3 regions of the Comamonas sp. CMM02 genome follow, and region 1 is predicted to be linked to each of the others. Evidence: riboswitches for the same ligand, from Rfam matches in the RefSeq annotation. Region 1 holds a riboswitch; each other region holds the start of a gene.

Region 1 (7,387 bases):
GGACCTCATTGTCTTGCAATGTGCGCTGCCCCTTGCCATGCAGTCATACACGGGCATCACAAAGCCGTGCAAATGCACAGCATGCAGCAGAGCCATCCAGCGGCATTCAACTGGAGTGCCTTTCAATTTCATAGTGGACGCCTCGTAGGCTATGGCCTGCTGGGTGCGATTGCTGCATTGGCCATGGAGCAGATTGCATGGCTGTCTGATCGAACGTCTGCTTTGCATCCAGTGTGGGTGCTGATGCATCTGGCTATTTTGGCGTGGGGCCTGCTGATGCTGTTTCAGGGGCAGCAGCCTGTCTGGCTGGAACGCGCGGGCAGGGCGATGTGGAAAACCGTTCAACCGCTCCTGTCGATGCGCGGGGGTGTCCTTTTTGCGGGCATGGCTTGGACACTGCTGCCCTGTGGCCTGCTTTATTCCGCTATTTTGGTGGCAGCTCTCAGTGGCACCGCGCTGACGGGAGCGGCCAGCATGGTAGCTTTTGCTTGTGGCGGGGCGCTGTGGTTGATTGCTGCGCCTTATGCATGGCGCTGGCTGAGTGGGCGATTGAGCCTCTTGCGCTCTGGCTGGGGCGTGCGTGCAGCGGGGTTTATGCTGGTTGCTGTTTCTTTGTGGGCGCTGTGGATGGACTTGATTTATAAGCCATCAGTGTGGTGCCGCTAGATGGGCTGTCACTCAGCGAGAGTTTGCTGAAAAGCAGTGAAAGGTGTCTGCAAAGCCACCGAGCCCTCAACCTGAACCGGGGGTTCAGGTGGGCGAGAGCAGCCCAGCGTTGGGTTCGTCTAACGCGAGACGATCACGCTTGCTAGGCAATGTATCAAGCCCGTGCTCAATGAGCATTGGTTCAAGGCAATATAAAGCCCGGCGGTTTGCAGACAGGATCGATTTTACAGACTTTTTGATGCAGGCTGCACCAAGTCCATGTGCATGTCGTTGTCTAAGTTGGCACTAACCGTTTCCAGATCAGCACGGGGTGCAGATGCCACATTCTGCGACTCAGGATTCGCTGTTTCATCCAAATTTGCAGACGTTGTGCTGGCGGTTTCACTGTCCAGCACCTGGTTCAAACGTTGCAACAACTGATCTGCTACTGTGAGATCGTGGGCGGCCTGTAATTCCAGGCTGGTCAAGCGCTGCGCATCAATTTCTAAATCATTGCTTGGCATCGTGCCTTGCAGGGTTGCCAGCTGTTGCTGGAGAGCCTGAAGCTGATGGCGCAGTTCCAGATTTTCATAGGCCAAGTTCACGGCCAGCAAAACGCCCACACGCTCGCGCGAGCGCAGTTTGCTGCTGTCGCGCATTTGTTGGAACTGCTGGTCTACGCGTTCCACTGCCTCCATCAACTGTGACTCGTGGCCGTCAGGGCAGGTGAGCAGGTAGTCTTGGTGCAGGATCTGAATTTCTAGCTGGCTCACGGGGTCTCCTGATTGGCAGGCAGACGTTCAATCAAGTCACCCACGCGTGCGCGCGCTGCCTTTAGGCGCGACCGAAGCGAATCTCGCTCTTTATGCAAAGCTTCAATCTCTTGGTTGAGCAAGTGATTGGCGTGTTGCAGCGCTTCATACTTTTTCAATAGCAGCTCTACGCGCTCAGCAATGGGCTCAAGAATAGATGGTGTCGTCATGGATTGCTCTAATTGTAGGACTGCCACTTTGGCGTGAATTGCAAATTTATGGCAGATGGCAAGATATAGCTACCTGAGCTTGTTTCAAGCTGTCAATTGAGCCGCTGTTTTGCGCTGCTAAGTCAGGTGCCAATGTTGTTCACACGCACACATGCTTGGTGCCTGGTCTTGTCTGCCCCGTTAGAATCGACGTCTCAAATGTTGGTGCTCGCAACTTGGTTCACAAGTTTGCAGTTCAACGGGAAGCAGGGTGATGGTGCTGGCCTTCAGTGCCACCTAGCCTGCGCTGCCCCCGCAACGGTGAGTTCTTAGCGTTAGTCATACGCTCACCCATCATTTAAGCCACTGAATGCCTTGAACAAGCATTTGGGAAGGCGATGGCGTTGATGAACCAGCCCGGATACCGGCCAACACAGGTGTGTCTATTTTTGATGGACATGGTATTACCCATTGCTGGCGGGGAGGTCAGTACGGGTGGATTTCTCTGAATTTCTCAAATGAGTTTGTTTGAACAACGACGCTTGTGCGTCGCGTCGTCGTGTGCCTTGCGCCCTGTGAGCTTGGCGGTTGTCTTGGCTGCAGCACCATGGATCTCGTCCATGGCCGCTTCGCTGGATGAGGTGGTCGTCTCTGCCACACGCACAGAACAGCGTTTGTCAGACGTGCTGGCTGACATGACGGTGATTGGCCATGAGGAAATTGAACGCAGCGGCTTCAGCGATCTGGCGTCGATCTTGGCCCGTCAGCCAGGTGTGCAGCTGGTGCGGACCGGTGGTATGGGCTCGAGCACCAGCTTGTTCATGCGCGGCGCTAACAACCAGCACACAGCGGTGTTTGTGGACGGGATTCGCGTGGACTCGCAGTCCACAAGTGGCGGTATGGACTGGCAGACCATTCCCTTGGCAAGCATTGATCGCGTGGAGATATTGCGCGGGCCTGCGGCCGCTGTCTATGGCTCTGATGCCGTGGCAGGTGTGATTCAGATTTTCACTAAAAAGGGTGAAGCCGGTTTCTTGCCGCATATTGCGATTGGTTTCGGCAACCAAGGTACCCGCAAGGCAGATGCCGGGCTGTCGGGGGGGCAAGGCGCGTGGGACTACGCAGTTGGCGTGCAAACCGAGCGTACTGATGGTTTTGATGCAAAGACGACTGCCACCAGCAACCCGGATAAAGATGACTATCGCCTGCATGCAGCCAACGCGAAGCTGGGGTTTCAGCTGAACCGCGACCATCGCTTGGAAGCCACTGCGTTAACCAGCCAGTCCAATAGTGGCTACGACTCCACGCTGGCAGATGATCGCAGCAAGCGCAAGCTGGAAACTTTGGGGCTGTCATGGGCTGCGCAATGGAACCCGCTCTTGTCTAGCCGCATTTCCGTGAGTGAATCGAATGTGAAGTACGAGACTGTGACCAAGAGTCCCAGCTACACCGAGACAACGCTGCGTAATTATTTGTGGCAAAACGTTTTCAAGCATGGCAATGCAACGTTGACGGCCAATTTAGAGCGCCGTGAAGACAACTTGCAAAACAAGGATCTGGACGTGTCTGAGCGGGAACGTTCGCAAAATGCGCTGGCCCTGGGTTGGGGTTACCAGGGCAGTGTTCATTCGCTGCAATTGAATGTTCGCCACGACGATGACAGTGAATTCGGCGGGCAGAACACGGGCAGTGCAGCGTACGGGCTGGCGTTGTCTCCCACATGGCGTGCAACGGCCTCTGCGGGCACCTCTTTCCGTGCGCCCACGCTGTATCAGCGCTTTCACCGCATCTATGGTTCTGCTTCCCTGCAGCCCGAAGAAGGCAAAAATGCCGAAGTCGGACTGCATTGGAAGCAAGGTGGTGACAGCTTCTCTATGGTGGCCTATCGCAATCGTTTGACAAACCTCATCGAATACAACAGCAGCAGCAAAAAATACCAGAACGTTGCGCAGGCTGAACTGCAAGGCATCACCTTCGCCGCTGCCACACACTGGCTGGATGTGGACTGGACGGCATCTGTCGATTTCCAAACACCACGCAACCAAGAGACGGGACGCATTCTGGATCGACGAGCCAAGCGTTACGCCAATGTCAGTGCATATAAACAGTGGCTGGGCTGGATGCTTGGCGCCGAGATGCAGCTGGTGAGCAAGCGCAGTGAATTTGATTCCAAGAACAAGCGGTATGACTGGGCGGGTTATGGCTTGTTCAATCTGTCTGCTTCCAAGCCACTTGCCAGAGATTTCACGCTGACAGCACGTGTCGACAATTTGATGGATCGCGATTACGTGCTTGCCAAAGATTACGCTGCGGCAGGGCGCACTTTTTATGTGGGTCTGAAGTGGATGCCCCAGTAACTTAGCAAGGGCTGAACGCAGCAAGGCATGCTGTCATGCCCTGCTGCGAAACGAACAAGCGCGTATGAATTCTTCTCTTTCCTCTCATCGCTGTGTGGCACTGCTGGTGGCTGCGCCAGCCTCTGGGCAGGGCAAAACCACCGTGACCGCTGCTTTGGCGTGTTGGCATACGCGGCAAGGGCGCCGTGTTCGAGTGTTCAAGTGCGGGCCTGATTTTCTCGATCCTTACTGGCACCAGCTGGCCAGCGGTGCGACGGTGCACAACCTGGACGGCTGGATGGTCGGGATGGATGAAGTGCGTGCGCGTCTGTCGGCAGCAGCAGCAGAAGCTGACGTCATCTTGATTGAAGGCGTGATGGGGCTGTTTGATGGCAGCCCGACAGCGGCAGATCTGGCGGTGCAGCTGGGTATTCCCGTGTTGCTGGTGGTTGATGCATCAGCCATGGCAGGCAGCTTTGGTGCCTTGGTGCTGGGCATGCAGCAGTACCAGCCGGATGTGCCTTGGGCGGGCGTGCTGGCCAATCGTGTGGGCAGCAGCATGCATGCACAGATGCTGCAAAACAGCTTGCGTGATCCAGCGCTGTGGCTGGGTGCAGTACAGCGAATGGGTTCAGGCAAAGATGCTCAGTTGCTGCCCGAGCGACATTTGGGTCTGGTAGCTGCGCATGAGCTGCCTGATGCCATGGCGCGGCTGAATGCGGCCGCCGATGCGCTGGCTGAAACCCCGTTGGGGCAGATGGACTGGACAGATTGGCAGCGCTGGTCGGTGGAGTTTTCAGTGCCGGCCGATGGCACCCTCACTCCACCCGAGCCTTGGCTGCAAGGGCGCACGGTGGCCGTTGCCAGTGATGCAGCGTTTAGCTTTATCTACCCTGCAAATCTGGATTGTTTGCATGCGATGGGGGCCAGCCTGGCCTTCTTCTCCCCCTTGGCGGGTGAGCGGCTACCTGTGTGTGATGCTGTGTGGTTGCCTGGTGGCTACCCAGAGCTGCATGCCGATAAATTGATGGCCAATGTGGCGCTGCAGGCGGATTTGCTCGCCCATGTGCAAGCGGGCAAGCCCGTCTGGGCAGAATGCGGTGGCATGCTGGCGCTGGGCCATGGCATTGCTGATGCGCAAGGCGAGCATTCGCCCATGTGGGGTATTGTGCCGGGCACCGCACAGATGCAGCCACGTCTTGCCGGCTTGGGTATGCAGCAATGTGCGCTGCAAGCGGGCGTGCTGCGGGGGCACACCTTTCATTACTCGCGGTTTGTGTGCCAGGCCCCTGAAGTGGCGCGCACCAGTCGTGCTAACCAACGGGTGCAGCCCGACAAGGGCGAAGCCGTGTACCAGTACGGCAGCGTCTATGCCAGCTATTTTCATGCATGGTTTCCATCGCACCCACGAGCTATTGCAGCCTTGCTGGGGGCGGAAACTGTGCAATGGGATGAGCCCGTGCCGTCTGCATAATTGACAAACGATATGAATACTCTCAATAACAGCGCGATCGAGCCTTGGCAGGAATTGATTCTGGGCGGCCAAAAAAGTGGGAAAACCCGCCGTGCAGAGCAGGCAGCACGCGCATGGATGGATGGTGCGCAGGGAAGGGCGGCGGTGTATGTGGCAACGGGCCAGGCTTGGGATGCTGAAATGCAGCAGCGCATTGAGCGCCACCAGGTTGACCGTGCAGCCCGTGTGCCGGGTATGCGTACGGTAGAGGTGCCACGGCAACTCGCGCAGGCATTGCAAACCCACAGCACACCACAGACTTTGGTGGTTATCGATTGTTTAACGCTGTGGCTGACCAATTGGATGATGCCCATGGACATGGAAAGTAATGAAGACACCCAGCCGCCAGTCCATGACTGGAGCACGCAACGTGCTTTGTTTTTAGATGTTCTGCCGCGTTGCCCCGGTCCGGTGGTTGTGGTGGGCAATGAAATCGGTTTGGGCGTGATTCCCCTGGGTAAAGAAGTGCGTGCCTTTGTCGATGCCCTGGGCACTTTGAACCAAGACGTGGCAAGCGTATGCAAGCGCGCAACTTTGATGGCGGCCGGATTGCCAGTGCCACTGAAATGATCAAATTCGTACGCACTGGCCTGGGCGTGGCTGCCATGGTATGGGCGGCTGTACTGGGCAGCGCCCATGCGGCAGATGTCACCCTGGATGCACAAAAAGATGACCGAGGTCGCCCGGTTGTCATGGCGCAGCCCCCGCAGCGGATTGTGAGTTTGCTGCCTTCGTTGACCGAAACCGTATGTGCCCTGGGGGCCTGTGACAAACTGGTTGGTGTGGACCGGTATTCCAACTGGCCTAAAACACTACAGACCACGCTGCCCGTACTGGGCGGTGGACTAGATCCTAACGTGGAAGCGATTGTGGCGCTCAAGCCCGATGTGGTTCTGCTGTCCAACTCTTCGCGGGTGGTCGAACGGCTGGAGGCGCTGGGCTTGCGCACGGTGGCTCTGGAACCCCGCACGCAGGCGGATGTATACCGCGTGCTGCACAGCATCGGTATGCTGCTGGGATTGCCGCCTGAGCAAGGTGCTGAGCGCGAGTGGCAGCGCTTGCAAGCCGGTGTGGACGCCGCTGCGAAGTCTGTGCCTGCCGGGGTGCAAGGGGCGCGCGTGTACTTTGAAGTCAGTCGTGGCCCTTATGCTGCGGGCCCATCCTCTTTCATCGGCGAGCTGCTGACGCGCATGCACGTGGATAACGTGGTTCCCGCAGAGATGGGGCCTTTTCCCCGTTTGAATCCTGAATTTATTTTGCGTGCCCGGCCCGATGTCATCTTGATGGGTAACTACAGCATGCAGCTGGCTCATGCCTATCCGGGGTGGGCGTCGCTGGATGCTGTGAAGCACCGGCGTGTGTGTGCGTTCAATGCGGAAGAGTCCACCACCGTTGTGCGCCCTGGCCCGCGCATGGATGAGGCGGCCCGCATCATTGCCCGCTGTTTGGCTGAGAAAGCACCGCGTCGTGTCAACTAGAACCTTCAACGTGCCGACAGCAGCGGCCCGCAGTCACTGGCTGGCAATGCTCTTGCTGGCGGTTACCGCTGGTTTGGTTGTGCTGGGTGTGTGTGTGGGCAGCACAGGGTGGGAGAGCGTGTGGCGCATGCGCAGCGACCCCGTTGCGCAGCAAATTGTGTGGGACATCCGTTTTCCTCGCACCTTGGGTGCATGGCTTGCCGGGGCCTTGCTGGGGCTGGCGGGTGCGGTGGCTCAGGGGCTGTTTCGTAACCCGCTGGCTGACCCATATTTGCTGGGCAGTGCCTCAGGCGCTGCACTGGGTGGGGCAGCTGCCATGGTGTTCAGTGGCACAGCGGCCATTGGCATGGAATGGATGCAGCGTCTGGGTATGACTGGCATGGCTTTTGCCGGCGCTGCGATTGCCGTACTGCTGACGCTGACACTGGCGCAAGGTGTGCAAAACAGTTTGCGC
Region 2 (7,387 bases), on a different contig from region 1:
AGGATGCCACGCAGCGTGCCTTGATGGAGCTGGCTTTTTCAGCCGACGCAGTGCTGCTGACGTGTTCTACGCTGGGGCCGGTGGCCCATACCATGCTGTCGCAAACGCGGGTGCCGGTATTGCGCACCGATGCTGCCTTGGCGCAAGCGGCGGCCCGTGTGAATGGTCGTGTAGTGGTTCTGTGTGCAGTGGCCACCACCGTGCAGCCCACCACAGAGCTGTTTTTGCACGCTGCGGCCCATCACCCCCTGGCGGTAGTGGATGTGCGTCTGGTGGAGGGGGCCTGGGCCTTGTTCAAAGCAGGGCAACTGTCAGCCTACTGGGTTTGTGTGGCCCGTGCCGCAGATGCAGCGTATGCGCAGGGGGCAGCGCAGGTGGTGCTGGCACAGGCGTCAATGGGGGGCGCGGCGCAGTTGGTGACTGCCGGGCCACGCCCTTTGAGCAGTGCCTGTGCAGGGCTGGCTGCCGCCGTCAAAGCCTGCCAAGCAGGTTGAGTGGGCTGAGTGACTGCCGCTGGGTGCGCCAGCGCGCAAAAAAAGCTGCCTTGGCGTGTGCAGGGCAGCTTTCAAGGTGCTTTTGGCTTTTGGCACTGGGCGCTGATGCAGTCAGCGCGAGCAGCCATAGCTTTTAGTTCTTGGTGGCACGGCGACCGGTGAGCGACCAGCCTGCGTGCTGGTTCTTCTTGTCGTTTTCGTATTCCCAGTTGGTGCCGCAACGCTCGCACACATAGCGGGTGACGGTGACTTTGCCGGTTTCACGCTCGCGCGTGTAGTTGGTGCCCTGAGCCAGTTCCACATGGCCGGGGGTCTTGCGCCAGTTGCGCTGGATACCTGCACAGGCATCGCACATTTCAATTTTTTTGAGTTCTTTGATGCGGTCGTTATCTTGGGTCATGGTGTTCTTGTGTGCATGCGCGGATGCGCGGGCCGGGCTTGGCAAGGGGGGTTACTGTACCCAAATCGGCAAGCTGAGGTGCAGCAAGGGTGCTTTGGCAATGGGGAGTTGACTGTCGCAGCAATGTCCACCGGCGACGGACGGCATAGGAGTGACCATTCGTCGGGCGGTGGCAACACCTGTTTAAATTAAGGGTTTGCACTAGGTTTGAATGCCTGGTGCACGGGGCTGTGGTGAGCGCCCGTTCGGATTCCTTGTGCCAGTTGGATGGCTGTATCTGGGTGTCAGCACGGTTGCAGTGCCGTGAACGTGTGCGGCAGCCCTGTCGCCATTGATAAGACTTGGAGGAGAGATTCGAATGACAGCCAACTTACCGACGCTGGTGACGTTTGCCATCTATCTGATTGGCATGTTGCTGATCGGCTGGATGGGCTACCGCGCTACCACCAATCTTTCGGATTACATTCTGGGCGGGCGCAGCCTGGGCAGTGTGGTGACGGCCTTGTCGGCCGGTGCATCTGACATGAGTGGCTGGCTGCTGATGGGCTTGCCCGGTGCGGTGTTCCTGTCAGGCCTGTCAGAAGCCTGGATTGCCGTAGGTCTGTGTATGGGGGCGTGGCTGAACTGGCGCTTTGTGGCGGCCCGGCTGCGGGTGTACACCGAGAAGGTGGGCAATGCGCTGACTTTGCCCGACTACTTTACCAACCGTTTTGAAGACACCAGCAGCTTGCTGCGCATCGTCACTGCTGTGGTGATTTTGGTGTTCTTCACCATTTACTGCGCCTCCGGTGTGGTGGCTGGGGCGCGGCTGTTTGAGTCGATGTTTGGCATGGATTACCAGACTGCGCTGTGGGTGGGGGCGCTGGCCACCATGGCCTATGTGTTCATTGGTGGCTTTCTGGCCGTGAGCTGGACTGACACGATTCAGGCTGCGCTGATGATTACGGCGCTGATTTTGGCCCCGCTGATGGTGATTTACGCCGATGGCGGTGTGGCTGCATCGGCAGCGGTGATTGAGGTCACACGCCCCGGTGCGTTTGACATGGTGGGCAAGCTGGACGTGGTGGCGATTGTCTCGTTGCTGGCGTGGGGGCTGGGCTACTTTGGTCAGCCGCACATCCTGGTGCGCTTTATGGCCGCTGAGTCGGTCAAGACCATTCCCAAGGCACGCCGCATTGGCATGACGTGGATGATGCTGTGCCTGGGCGGTGCGGTGGCCGTGGGCTTTTTTGGCATTGCCTTTTTTGGCCAGCGCCCTGATGTGGCGGGCATGGTGAATGCCAATGAAGAGACGGTGTTTCTGGAGGCCGTGAAGCTGCTGTTTAACCCGTGGATTGCGGGCGTGCTGCTGGCTGCTGTGCTGGCGGCGGTGATGTCTACCTTGTCGTGCCAGTTGCTGGTGTGCTCCAGCGCCCTCACGCAAGACATCTACAAAACCTTTTTGCACAAGACAGCCAGTGACAAGCAACTGGTGTGGTTTGGCCGTGCCATGGTGTTTGCGATTGCGGTGATTGCGATTGTGATTGCGCAAGACCCCAAGTCCATGGTGCTGGGCATGGTGAGCTATGCATGGGCCGGTTTTGGTGCCGCGTTTGGCCCGATTGTGCTGCTGTCGCTGCTGTGGAGCCGCATGACGCGTAATGGCGCGTTGGCCGGCATGATTGTGGGCGCCGTCACGGTGCTGCTGTGGAAGATGTATGGCGTGCCCCACAAAGAGGTGTATCCGATCTTTCGCATGTACGAAATCATCCCCGGCTTTGTGCTGTCATCGATCTCGGTGGTGGTGTTCAGCCTGCTGGGCAAAGCACCTTCGAGCCGCATGCATCAAATGCATGCCGAGGTGGAGCAGGAAGTGGCGCTGCACGGGCAGTGAGACCGCTTTGGCAGGCAGGCCTGCTGCGTTGCCCTGAAGTTTCTCTGGCAAAGCAATGAGCTAAAAAAAACAGCTGCCAGTGCTTTTTTTCATAAGCGCTGGCAGCTGTTTTTATGCATGTTGCATGGATTGCGACATGCACATCAGCCTGTGTGAAGGTGCTTAAAACTGAATGCGCGCACCCAGTTTCCAGGTGCGTTCAAAGTTCACTGGGTAAATGGCGTCGTCACGCACCCAGATGCCGTTGCTGCGATCGAACAGATTGCTGATGCCTGCGTACATCTCAAAGTGTTTGGCCAGCTGGTGGCGGTAGGTGACATCAGTGCTTTGAAACGCACGCTGTTTTTGCACGTTGTTGTTGTCAAAGTCACCCGCTGCCCATGTGCTGCTGCGCCAGGTGTGCGACAGGTGCAGGTTGCCGTGCTCTGCCACACGCACATTCAGGCCCACAACAATGCTGTGGCGGGAGACGCCAGGCAGCTCCTTACCGTTGAATGCACCGGCGCCATCGTTCTCGCGGTCAATGATGGCGCGCGTCCATGCGTAGTTGATATGGCCAGTCACGCGGGGCGAGATTTGCAGGCGGTCTTGCAGCTCAATACCGTATTTGTGCGATTTGTCGATGTTGGTGTTTTTGAACGAGAAGGGTTCCAGATAGATTTCATCGGAAAGCTTCGCGTAAAAAGCAGACAACTTCAGACGGTTGCGCTCGGTGTTGTGGTTGGCGCCCACGGTCAGCGTTCGTACCTTGGCTGGCTCAATGAAACCATTAAAGGATGTGATGCCGGTCATCCAGTCTGTGGTGAAAAAGCGATCCACATCGGGGGTAACAAAGGCATCGCTGTAGTTGGCGAACAAGGCCAGCTGGGGCGACAGGCGGTGGTTGGCGCCCAGCTCCCAAGAGGTCAGGCGTTTGTCGGATTCAATGGACTGGCCTGCGATTGGGCTGTAGCGGTATGTGACCTGTTCCCGGCGAACACCCGCCGACAGCGTGAGCGCATCCAGCATGTACTGGCCCTGCAGGAAGAGTGCGCGATTGTCTTTGGTCGTGCGGTTGTCCACTTGTGAGCGCACGCCATCAAAATCCTGAAAACCTGCGTTGATGACCACAGCATCATTTTGGTATTGCAAGGCCAGCTCGTTGGAGATGTAGCGGTAGTCTGAGGCGAACTTAGAGGCTGGGTACAGCGAAGACTTGTCCTCGGCGTGGTGGCGCGCAGAGAGCTTCCATTGCGTGTTGAGCTGGTAGTCAGCGCCCAGGCTCCAGTGGTCAGTTTGCAGTTTTTGCTGGGTATAGAGGCTGTTTTTGTTCATGCCCGGCGTGGCATTGAACTCTTTGAGTGTCAGTGAGCTGGGGTAGCGCGTATCAATGTGCGAGGAGCCAGCTTCAAAGTCCAAGCGCAGGTTGTCGACGGGCTTGACACCAGCGGCGAAACGCCAGGTGTTGGCTTCTGACTGGTCTTTGTGGCCCGAAGGATCTTTGTCGCTGAAGCCGCCGGCCTTGCTGTGGTCCAGCGTGGCTGAGAGGTCAAACTTTTCACGCACCAGGCCTGCAGTGGCAATCGCGCCACGGTTGCCGTAATTGCCGGCATAGGTCTCCAGACTGACGCCGTTGTGGGGTTTGGTGTAAATCTGAATGGTGCCGGCAGTAGCGCCATCGCCGAACATGACAGCGCCGCTGCCCTTGGTGATTTCAATGCGTTCAATGTCGCTCAGGGAAATCGATCCGATGAGCTGCGGTGCCATGTCGATATTGTTCAGACGGCGGCCATTGACGGAGATGACGAGGTTCTGAAAGCCATCGTTGCCGTAGCCACGCATGCTGATTTGGGGGGCGTAGCGGTTGCCGTAGCTGGGTGTGACCTGCAGCGAGGTTTGCTGGGCCAGATAATCAAACAGCGAGCTGGCGCCAGAGCGTTCAATATCGCTGCGGGTGTGGACTTCAGAGGCGTAGGGCGCATCTTGGTCGCTCATGTCTATGCGGGTAGCAGACACGGTCACCGGGGTGTTGAAAGTTTCTTGGGCGCTGGCACCGTGCGCAAGCACGGACAAGGCGGCGCTCACAGCCAGTGAGCACCGGGAAAAACGGAATGACATGAAGAAGACCCATCTGACCACGGCTTGCGTCCCCGCAAGATGTGGTGTGCCGCACATGGATGGGCTGCGTGGCCGGTGCTCAGCGCACAGCGGATGCTGTGCGCGTCTGAGCTACCCCGCAGCACATCCGCTCAAGTACGTTTCGGCCGGTCTCCGGGCTCATGCGTTGTCTGGTCAGGCAGCTGCGTCCCCTTCCCAGAGCCAGGGCTCCAGTGGTTTGATGACGCAGTTAATCGCATTTACCGTTGCGGGGGCAGCACAGGCATGGCTGGCACCAGTGGGTGTAGCGCACCTGTTTCCCGTTTAACCCTTGCTAGAACAGCTTGTGGGCACCGATCACGTAAAAACTGCTCCCTATTGGGAGCAGTTAGTGAATGATAACGTAGCGTTTGGTAACCGTCGCAGCGCAATGCTGACGGCCTGTAGCTGCAGGCTCTAGGGCTAGCTAGCGTGTACGCACTACGCTGGTGTCAATCTCACCGTACACCGTTACGCCACTTTTCTGGCTGGCTGATGTTTCAGAGGGCTGGTAGTAATGGTCCTGCGCGCAGCCAGACAAGATCAGCAGGCTGGCAGCCAGCGCTGCATAGCTGAGACAGCGCGGTAATAACGAAAAGCGGGGGCTTGGCATGGGCGGCTCCTTGATCCAGCAAATACATGCATCCTAGGCCTGCACAAGGCGCAGCCGTGTGTCAGAACGTAGGTTGAGCACCCTGCACATGAGGTCATTCAGGCTTTGGAGGGTGCCTGGGCAGCCTGCACCACAGACAAGGCTGCTTGCACCAGATGCATGGTGGCCATGGGGTCATCGCAGGCAATGGTGTGGCGCTGGGGCATGCTGCGCAGCCAGGTGATCTGGCGCTTGGCCAGCTGACGGGTGGCGGCAATGCCTTTTTCACGCACCAGATGCATGTTGATGCTCGGCTTGCCCTGACGTTCTTGCCAGTCCAGCTCTTCCCACACCTGACGGTAGCCCACGCAGCGCATGCTGGAGACATCAAGGTGCAGGTCGCCGCGTGCGCGCAGGGCCTTGACCTCGTCCAGAAAGCCGGCTTGCAGCATGTCGTCAAAGCGCTGGGCAATCCGCTCGTGCAGCCAGGCGCGGTTATTGGGTTCTAAAGAAAAGAGGGTGCAATCGAACGCAGGCTGTGCGTTTTCAGCTCTTTTTTTGGATTGATGAAAGCTGGACAGCGGTTGACCGGAGACATGCCACACCTCCAGCGCACGCTGAATGCGCTGGCTGTCTGCTGGGGCCAGGCGTGCTGCAGTCTCCGGGTCTACCTTGGCCAGCTGTGCATGCATGGCTGGCCAGCCTATTTCTGCAGCCTGCGCATCCAGCTGGGCGCGTACTTCGGGGTCTGCGGCAGGCATGTCATCTATGCCATCGAGCAAGGCTTTGAAGTACAGCATGGTGCCACCTATCAGCAGTGGAATTGCGCCGCGTGCACGGATTTCACCAGCCAGACGCTGGGTGTCTTGAACAAACTCCGCAGCGCTGTAGGACTGCAGGGGGTCCAGAATATCAATCAGGTGGTGGGGCACCGCCGCCTGCTCTTGGGCGGAGGGCTTGGCAGTGCCGATGTCCATGGTGCGATAGACCAGTGCAGAGTCCACGCTGATGATTTCGCTGGCCTGGCCGCGTTGAGCAAGAACGGCGGCCAGCGCCAGTGCAGCATTGGTTTTGCCAGAGGCGGTCGGGCCTGCAATGGCAATGCAGGGCAGTGTGTGGGTGGAGGCAGTCAAGATCAGCAAACGAAAAGCGGTTCAAACCAAACCAGCGTGCCTTAATGCGCGCTGGGGGCACCGTGGCGGCGCACCAGCGTCCATGATGCCAAGGCTGCGGCCAAACACCAGAATCCCAGTCCGAAAACCAAGGGGTACACAGTGCCATTGAAGCTGCGTCCCAGAATTTGCCCGGTGGCAAAGGCAAACAGCATCATGATGCAGCCGTTCAGGGCAGAGGCCATGCCTGCAGCTTTGGGGAAGGTGCTGACAGCACCGCTTTGCCCGCAGGGTTGCTGAATGCCGTGGGCAATGGGAAACAGCAGGCACACGCAGGCGTAGGCCATGCCGTTGCGTACATCGGCCAAAGCCAGCGCGATGAGCAGCACGGCGCACAGCATGGCCAGCGCACCGGCCACAGCCACGGTATTGCGCACGCCCATGCGTGGCAGCAGTTTGCGGCACAGCATGGTGCCGCCGATATAGATCACGCCATTGGCAGCCAGCAGCCAGCCTACGTCGGTGGCTGTCCAGCCCAGTGCATCGATGAACGTGAAGGGCGAGCCGGTGAGAAAGACGACCAGCCCTGCATAGGAGCAGGTGGTGGTGGCGGTGTAGGCTAAAAAGGTGCGGTTGCGCACAATGGCGCTCCAGTTGTGCCACAGCCGCTGTGGCTGCAGTGCGTGTGGATTGAAGTGCTGCATGCTTTCCTGAAAGCGCAGCCACACCAGCAGCCAGGTGGCAATACCCACCACAGCCAGCACCGCCATGGTGGAGCGCCAGCCCACATGAATGGCCAGC
Region 3 (7,387 bases), on a different contig from region 1:
ATCCCCGCTTTGTACAGTTGCGCCAGCAGCTGCTGCGTGATTTGGGCTTGAGTGACGTGACCTGATGAGTCCTGATCGTGTTGCGCAGGATGCGCCTTGGCTGCTGTGGCTATTGAATGCCATGCAGTCGGGCCAAGAAGCACTCTTGCAAATTTTGCACAGTGTCGGGTTGACGCCAGACGTCGATGGGCAGCCTGCATGGCCTTGGTCACGACGCCTTGCCGGTGAGAACTTGCTGCTGGACGTTGGTCAAGCCCGTGCTATGGCGTGGAGCTTGCTGGCCGTCGTCGTGATTATCTGCCTGCTTGTATTGGCGACCTTGTGGTGGCGCCATTCCAAAAAACGCGGATCGCTGCTAGTGACCGCGCTGCTGATCGTTATTGCCACTCCGTGGCCACAGTCGCAGGTGATTTGGACTCCTGCCAGTCCCAGCAGCTTTCACCACAATCCGCTGCCGTTCAGTGATGCGGCTATTGCAAGAGGTGCAGTGCACTATCAACGTCTGTGCATGGATTGTCATGGTGCAACAGGTAATGGCCAAGGCCCCATCGCTGCCCAACAAGCGGTATGGCCCCCAAGCTTCACGGGCCCATTGCTGTGGCGGCGTACCGATGGCGATTTGCTTCATACCGTGCGACAAGGCGTTTTTACGCACAGTGGTCAGCAGCGCATGCCTAGTTTTGCATCACAAATGACGGTGGCACAAACGTGGGAATTGCTGCATTTTTTGCGAGCGCAGGCTGCAGGGCAGCTGCTGCAACTGTCGGGCAACTGGGTCATGCCGATTGCATTGCCGAATATGCAACTTCACTGCCCGGGCCAAACTTGGCAACAGGTCAGTGATCTGCAGCAGCAGCGTGTTCGTTTGGTCGGTTTGGCCGATGTAAAAAGTGTTTTGCCTGATCCACGCATGCTCACCGTGTGGCTGCCTCCTGCAGATCAAAGTGCCAGTTTCATTCCCGCGCAAATCGATTGCATCGTCGCTTCGGCGACGGAAGCACGGCAGGCATTGTTCTGGCTGACAGGAACGGAAAATTTTACGCAAACGCAGTTATTGGCCGATAAAGCTGGCTGGTTACGTGCGCGCAATGACCGTGGTGCAGACAGTTGGAGTGAAGCAGATTTGGTATGCCGTGTGAACGAAGTGGTGCAAGGAGCGACACAAGAAGATAGCTTGACCCGGTTGCTGCGCAGCATGGACAGCCAGCCTCTTGTCTATGTCAAAGGCGGGAGCGTACATGGGCTGCAGTGATGGGGGCGTTGTTGCATAAATCGCTGTGCCGCAAACCGTAGGCTAGCGGCATGAGCCCTCCCAACAGACCTCGCTACCGGACCACGAACTGGAAAAGCAGTACAACGCCGCCCTCAAGGCCCGTCGATCAATGTCAATTTGGTTGGACAAGCGCATGGCCTGGTTTGCCACTACCAGCGGCAAACGCGGGCGAAGCCCGGGATTCTCTGGGCGCTTGGGGCGCAGTATCTGAAAGCGCTGGATTGGCTACCACCGGCGAAGTCTGGTGCAAGCGAAGATGAACTGCATCAAAAGGCGGGACGAGCGAGTGATGTCTCGCACCTTTGAGCGCCAAGTCAACGAGCTGCACATCCGAGCAGCCACATTGAATCGATTGACTGAACTGGGCCGCCCTCAGACGGCCGGGGTTTGGGGTAACTCGCCGCAAACTGGATTTATGCAACCACGCAGATAAAAACAAAAGCCCCGTCTATTGCTAGACGGGGCTTGATTTCTTGGCGGAAGGGGCGGGATTCGAACCCGCGGTGGGGATTAACCCACACACGCTTTCCAGGCGTGCGACTTAAGCCACTCATCCACCCTTCCTGGCAACATAGCAATGCTACGTGCTGAATGTAAAAGCCAAGCTGATGCTTGGCTTTGTATTTTCAAGCAAAAAGAAGAAATTGTGAATACTTCTTGGTGCTTCAAAACAAGTTCAATTGTAGCGCAGTTTGGCCGCATGAAAATGAAAGTGGCGCGCCTCACCCGTGGCGTTCAGGCGAAACCGCCGTTGGCACGCACGATCTGGGAATTGACCCATCCACCATCCTCGCTGGCCAGGAATGAAACCACTCGTGCAATGTCTTCGGGATGCCCCAGACGCTCCAGTGGTGTGGCCTTGCTGAGTTGAGCAATTTGCTCATCGCTCTTGCCACTGAGAAACAGCTCTGTGGCAACAGGGCCAGGCGCCACGGCATTGACCGTAATGTTTCTGCCGCGCAACTCGTTGGCCAGAACATGCACCAATCCTTCAACGCCAGCTTTGGCTGCAATATAGGGTCCGTATTGCGGGAAAGACTTGGCAATCACGCTGGTTGAGATTGCAACAATGCGGCCGTTGGCCTGCAGGTGCTCAGCTGCATGGGCCAGGACCAGAAAAGCGCCTCGCAAATTGGTATGAATGGCGCGGTCAAAAACCTCGATGCTGTCAGCAGCGATGGGTGCCAGGGGCATCGCACCAGCGCTATGCACAACGACGCTGGGGGTGCCGAAGGATTCGAGCGTGGTGGCAAAAAGCCGCTGCACCTCGTCGGGTTCAGATACGTCGGCCTGTACAGCAATGGCTGCGCCGCCAGCTTCTTCAATCGTCTGCACCACTTCCTGTGCCTTGGCAGTGTTGCCAGCGTAGTTGACGACAATGTTGAAGCCATCAGTTGCCAGGCGCAGGGCAATGGCACGGCCAATGCCTCGCGAAGCTCCCGTAACAATGGCGGTCAGTTTGGGGGGTGTGATGCTAGAAAGCTTATGCATGATCAATCCTTGAAATGGCAGCAGGCGCAAGAGCACAAGACAACCGCAACGCAACCCCAGGCATGGTGGCAAGCGTTGCCTTGACAGCTTGATCTGTGAAGGCAGCGCTAGACACATTCTGAGGCTCAACTGCAAAAAATCGGTTTACGTTCATGGCTCAATGCTTACGGTGAATGCGAGAAGGTGCACTGAGGCACGGCGCTTTTCAGTCCAAAGAGCGTGTTGCTCGTGGGGCATGAACGCAATGATCGTGATTGACTGCAAATGAATAAATGGTATGAAATTGACTTGTTAATTCAAAAAAAGCCAACAATCAATATTTCATGGATCGCTTCAGCGCTTTGCAACTTTTCACTCGCATTGTGGAGCTGGGCAGCTTTACTCAGGCAGCCAGCGCTTTGAATATTCCACGCGCAACGGCAACGCATGCCATCAAAGAATTAGAAAAAAAGCTGGGTGCGCGCTTGCTGGATCGCACCACGCGGCAGGTCAAACCTACTTTGGATGGGCAATCTTTCTACGAACGCAGCAAGCAGATACTGCTCGATCTGGAAGACGCACAAGCGTCTCTGAGTACGCATATCAAAAACCCCCATGGAACCCTGCGGCTGGATTTGCACGGAGCGCATGCCACGCTGATCATCTTGCCGCGCATTGGCCAGTTCAGGGCACTGTATCCACAGATTGACGTGGTCATCAGCAGTGGCGACCGCCTGGTCGATCTGGTCAAGGAGGGTATCGATTGCGTCGTACGCGCAGGCCATCCGCAAGACTCTTCGCTGGTTGCTCGCAAGCTGGCCGACATGCAGGAAATCATCTGTGCCAGCCCTGAATATCTGGCGCGACATGGCATGCCTGTACATCCCCGTGAACTGCAGGCACACCAGGGTGTTGGATTTTTCTCCAGAGGCAGCAGCAGTCGCTACCCTTTCACGGTCATTGTGGATGGGCAGGTCGCCGAATTTGAAGCGAGCGGCTGGCTCTCAGTCAACGATGCAGAGTGCTACACCAGTGCAGCACTTGCCGGTTGTGGACTGATACAGGCCCCCCGCTTTCGCCTGCAAGAGCACCTGCAAGCCGGGCGTCTGGTGCAAGTGCTTGAAAAATGGATGTGTCCTGCGCGTCCGGTTTTTGCGCTGTATCCATTTCACCATCAGCTTTCACCCAGAGTGCGGGTGTTTATCGATTGGGCCTGTGGTGTGTATGAAGACAGGTTCACTCCAGCGCAGGCTGGCTAATGTCACCTCAAGCATTGAAATGTGGTTCCGAACGCCGGGGGCTTGTCTGAGGGGGTGCTGCGCGCCATGTGCGTGCATTCTTTCGCTGGCTCGGGTGCTGCTGCTTCCAAGGCCTTGTGCCTTCAGGCGCACTCGCGATATGTGCCAGTTTGCAAGTACTGCCCATCTGCAGCGAAGGCCTCCAAAAGCGGCTGATATGGGCGTTCAGGAGATGGGCTCAGCACAAGGCAACGTTGTCGGCATCCAGTGACGGTGGGCGTAAAAGATCTTCGTTCACCCCCATCTCCAGGCTGGCGCGCTCGACAGCTTGCCAAAGTGTCGCTGGCATTTGCAGTATCTCTTCAGGGGACTCAGCACTGGCAATCCAGGCACTGATTTCACGGTGCTGTTCATGGGTCAGCAAGTCAAGATTCAGCATTTCGTCGATTGTTTTCATTGTTTGGCGATGGGTGATTTTTAGACGGACACTCATCCAAGATGGTGCCAGATGCTGTCAAAACTAGAGCCGCGTGCTTGCCAATTACCAATTTAAGGCCGGGAATGCGAAGTATTGCCTCAACGGCCTTACCTGCCTCACAGGGCGCTTGGCACGACTGAACTCCAATGGCCGCAATGTCGTGCACATGGCCAAGAGTGTTTTTGCAGCGCCAGTCTGGCAGTGGGGATGCGCGGCACGGTCTCTGTGCACCAGATGTCTGGCATCTGACTCTTATAATCAGCGCCTACGAACGGGAGTCCTGCCGCGCAAACGCACGGCGGGGTGAAACGGGAAGTCCGGTGACCTCAAGGCTTTGGCCTTGAACATTCCGGCGCAGCCCCCGCTGCTGTAAGCCTGACAGACACACTTTAATGCCACTGGATGACATATCCGGGAAGGCGGTGTGCCCTGAATGACGGCGAGCCAGAATACCGACCTGTTCGAACGCAGTTGTATGCCACGGGGTGTGGGCCGTTTGCTGACAGGCCCAGTCTCACCTCATTGTGTGGCCCAGGCCCGCCGCACACATCTCCTCCTCCTTGCATGCCTTTCATCGTGTAATGGCTCGGGGAGAGCATGGACGAACAGTTCAAACAGCTGCATGCCGGGCGCATGCAGGAAAAAAAGGCACAGGTTCTGGCCGCAGTAGAGCGTGCCCAGACAGAGCGTGGCATCGTTGTGCTGCTCACAGGCCATGGCAAAGGCAAGACGACTTCTGCATTTGGCATGCTGTACCGCGCACTGGGACACGGGCTGCGTGCGGGTGTGGTGCAGTTCATCAAAGGCACGCACGCTACGGGTGAAATCACGTTCTTGCACCACCTTGGTCTGCTCGGTCAAGGGCCAGCGTCTCAGGTGCAATACCACGCCATGGCAACAGGTTGCACCTGGCAGCGCAGCGACTGGGATGCCGACAAGCCCGCAGCCGATATAGCGTGGCAGGCAGCGCAACGCATGCTCTGTGATGACAGCCTGCGTCTGGTGGTGCTCGATGAATTGACTTTCATGCTGCAGTACGGCTATCTGCAGATGGAGCACGTACTGCAAGCCATCAGAAACCGGCCACAAGGGCAGACGGTGGTGATAACTGGTCGCTCTGCGCACGCGCAGCTGACAGCGCTGGCAGACACCGTCAGTGACATTGCAGAGACCAAACATGCATTCAAAGCCGGGGTCAAGGCACAAGCGGGCGTAGATTTCTGATGCGCTGGACTTTGCCTTCATGCGCGGTCGTGGCATTTTTGTGTGGGCCTTTGTGGGCTGATACGGCTCAGCTGCCAACTCTCATGTCCACCAATATCTGTGCCGATACCCTGGCATTGAGTCTGGCTGATCCTTCGCAAATTCTTTCGCTCTCGCGTCAGAGCCAAGATGCGCAGCGCTTTTCCATGGTGGCCCAGGCTAAAAAATTCCCGTCGAACTTAGCTACCGCAGAAGATGTGCTGCACAGCAAGCCGCACATTGTGCTGGCCTCGCGCCGCTGGAATGCCCGCCACCAGACGGCACTGCTCAAACGGTACAACGTCCAGATCGTGACCGTGCCATTTCCCACCGATTGGGACGGCATCTTCAGCAGCACCCGCCAGATAGGCAAAGCCCTGGGCAGAGAGCCGGCCGCGCAAGAGCTGCTGGAGAGTCTGTCGCTGCGTTTAGCGCAATTGCACCAAACTGCGCGCCCGTTCAATGCCCTGTATTTGCGGCCCAATGGTGGAAGTGCTGGCAAGCAGACCCATGTGGATGCGGTGCTCACGGCCGCTGGACTGCGCAACCACGCCACAGCACTGGGCCTGCATGGATGGGGGCGCATTGATCTGGAACGCATCGTGCACAACCCTCCAGATATTTTCATCACCCCCGGTCTGGTCAACGACGTGGCATATGCCCGCTCTGGACTGAGCCGCCATCCACAGATGCAAAAGCTGCTCCAGCGCATTCCAGTGGTGGCCTTGGCGCATAACGACTGGGGTTGCAGCAACTGGCTGTTGATTGAAGCGGCAGAGTCGGTAGCCGCGCAGGTGGATGCCTTGCAGCTGCCATTGACCAGCACTCAGACTCTGGCGCACGAGGTGGGCAAACCATGAATGCAATCCCCGTGCGAGCTGGGCTGTCAAATTTCTCGAATGCCTGGGTTTTGAATGGTGCTCTATTGGCAGTGCTGCTGATGCTCAGCTGTATCTCGCTGGGCATCGGCTCGGTGTCCATCGGCGTCACCGACTGGTGGTCTGTGATCCTGCAGCAGCAGGCCACTGATTTGGCGCTGCGGCACCAGTCAATCATGCAGGAAATCCGCCTGCCCAGGGTCGTGCTGGCAGTGCTGGTGGGCATGTCGCTGGGCATGGCCGGGGCAGCTTTGCAAGGGCTGCTGCGCAACCCGCTGGCCGAACCGGGTCTGCTGGGTGTCAGCTCCAGCGCTGGTTTGGGCGCCGTGCTGTGCATCTATTTTGGGCTGTGGCACTGGAACGCCTGGCTGCTGCCCACCGTGGCTATGGGCTGTGCAGCAGCGGCAACCACGGTGCTCTACCGTATTGCCAGCAAAGGCGCGAGCAACCTCACCTTGATTTTGGCGGGTGTCGCCATGTCGTCGCTGGCTGCTGCCTTGACATCTCTGGCGATCAATCTGGCACCCACGCCCACCGACATGCAAGACATCGTGCTATGGCTGATGGGGTCTCTGGCAGACCGCAGTTTTGATGAGGTGCGCCTGTGTCTGCCGTTTATCGCGCTGGGCCTGCTGATACTGGCCTTCAGTGGCCGCCAGCTCGATGCGCTGACGCTGGGTGAAGATGAAGCGGCCAGCATGGGCGTGAATTTGCCGCGACTGCGTGCACAAATCATTGCAGGCACCGCGTTGTGCGTGGGGGCCAGCGTGGCGGTCACCGGCTCCATTGGCTTTATCGGGCTGGTGGT

Evidence for each region. Region 1 has a riboswitch for cobalamin ahead of IB213_RS15735 (TonB-dependent receptor domain-containing protein). Riboswitches for the same ligand answer to the same signal wherever they lie in the genome.
Region 2: linked by a shared signal. The riboswitch ahead of IB213_RS07400 (TonB-dependent receptor) and the one ahead of IB213_RS15735 (TonB-dependent receptor domain-containing protein) in region 1 are both predicted to bind cobalamin.
Region 3: linked by a shared signal. The riboswitch ahead of cobO (cob(I)yrinic acid a,c-diamide adenosyltransferase) and the one ahead of IB213_RS15735 (TonB-dependent receptor domain-containing protein) in region 1 are both predicted to bind cobalamin.

What each region holds. Positions count from the first base shown of each region.
Region 1 covers NZ_JACUZW010000005.1:93,405-100,791, reverse strand. The annotation lists gene IB213_RS15750 (sulfite exporter TauE/SafE family protein) at 1-666, shown strand, start outside; gene IB213_RS15745 (cell division protein ZapA) at 891-1,418, opposite strand; gene IB213_RS15740 (DUF904 domain-containing protein) at 1,415-1,627, opposite strand; cobalamin riboswitch at 1,813-2,054, shown strand; gene IB213_RS15735 (TonB-dependent receptor domain-containing protein) at 2,227-3,963, shown strand; gene IB213_RS15730 (cobyrinate a,c-diamide synthase) at 4,028-5,416, shown strand; gene IB213_RS15725 (bifunctional adenosylcobinamide kinase/adenosylcobinamide-phosphate guanylyltransferase) at 5,429-6,025, shown strand; gene IB213_RS15720 (ABC transporter substrate-binding protein) at 6,022-6,933, shown strand; gene IB213_RS15715 (iron ABC transporter permease) at 6,980-7,387, shown strand, end outside.
Region 2 covers NZ_JACUZW010000002.1:481,467-488,853, forward strand. The annotation lists gene IB213_RS07385 (aspartate/glutamate racemase family protein) at 1-494, shown strand, start outside; gene IB213_RS07390 (hypothetical protein) at 628-894, opposite strand; gene putP (sodium/proline symporter PutP) at 1,253-2,767, shown strand; gene IB213_RS07400 (TonB-dependent receptor) at 2,930-4,864, opposite strand; cobalamin riboswitch at 4,991-5,216, opposite strand; gene IB213_RS07405 (hypothetical protein) at 5,310-5,495, opposite strand; gene miaA (tRNA (adenosine(37)-N6)-dimethylallyltransferase MiaA) at 5,594-6,607, opposite strand; gene IB213_RS07415 (multidrug effflux MFS transporter) at 6,649-7,387, opposite strand, start outside.
Region 3 covers NZ_JACUZW010000003.1:215,519-222,905, forward strand. The annotation lists gene IB213_RS10490 (ABC transporter ATP-binding protein) at 1-65, shown strand, start outside; gene IB213_RS10495 (cytochrome c) at 65-1,252, shown strand; partial or broken gene IB213_RS18410 (IS5/IS1182 family transposase) at 1,303-1,460, shown strand; partial or broken gene IB213_RS18090 (hypothetical protein) at 1,485-1,706, shown strand; tRNA gene IB213_RS10505 (tRNA-Ser) at 1,748-1,837, opposite strand; gene IB213_RS10510 (SDR family oxidoreductase) at 2,009-2,764, opposite strand; gene IB213_RS10515 (LysR family transcriptional regulator) at 3,088-4,002, shown strand; gene IB213_RS10520 (hypothetical protein) at 4,220-4,438, opposite strand; cobalamin riboswitch at 4,716-4,935, shown strand; gene cobO (cob(I)yrinic acid a,c-diamide adenosyltransferase) at 5,057-5,683, shown strand; gene IB213_RS10530 (ABC transporter substrate-binding protein) at 5,767-6,561, shown strand; gene IB213_RS10535 (iron ABC transporter permease) at 6,558-7,387, shown strand, end outside.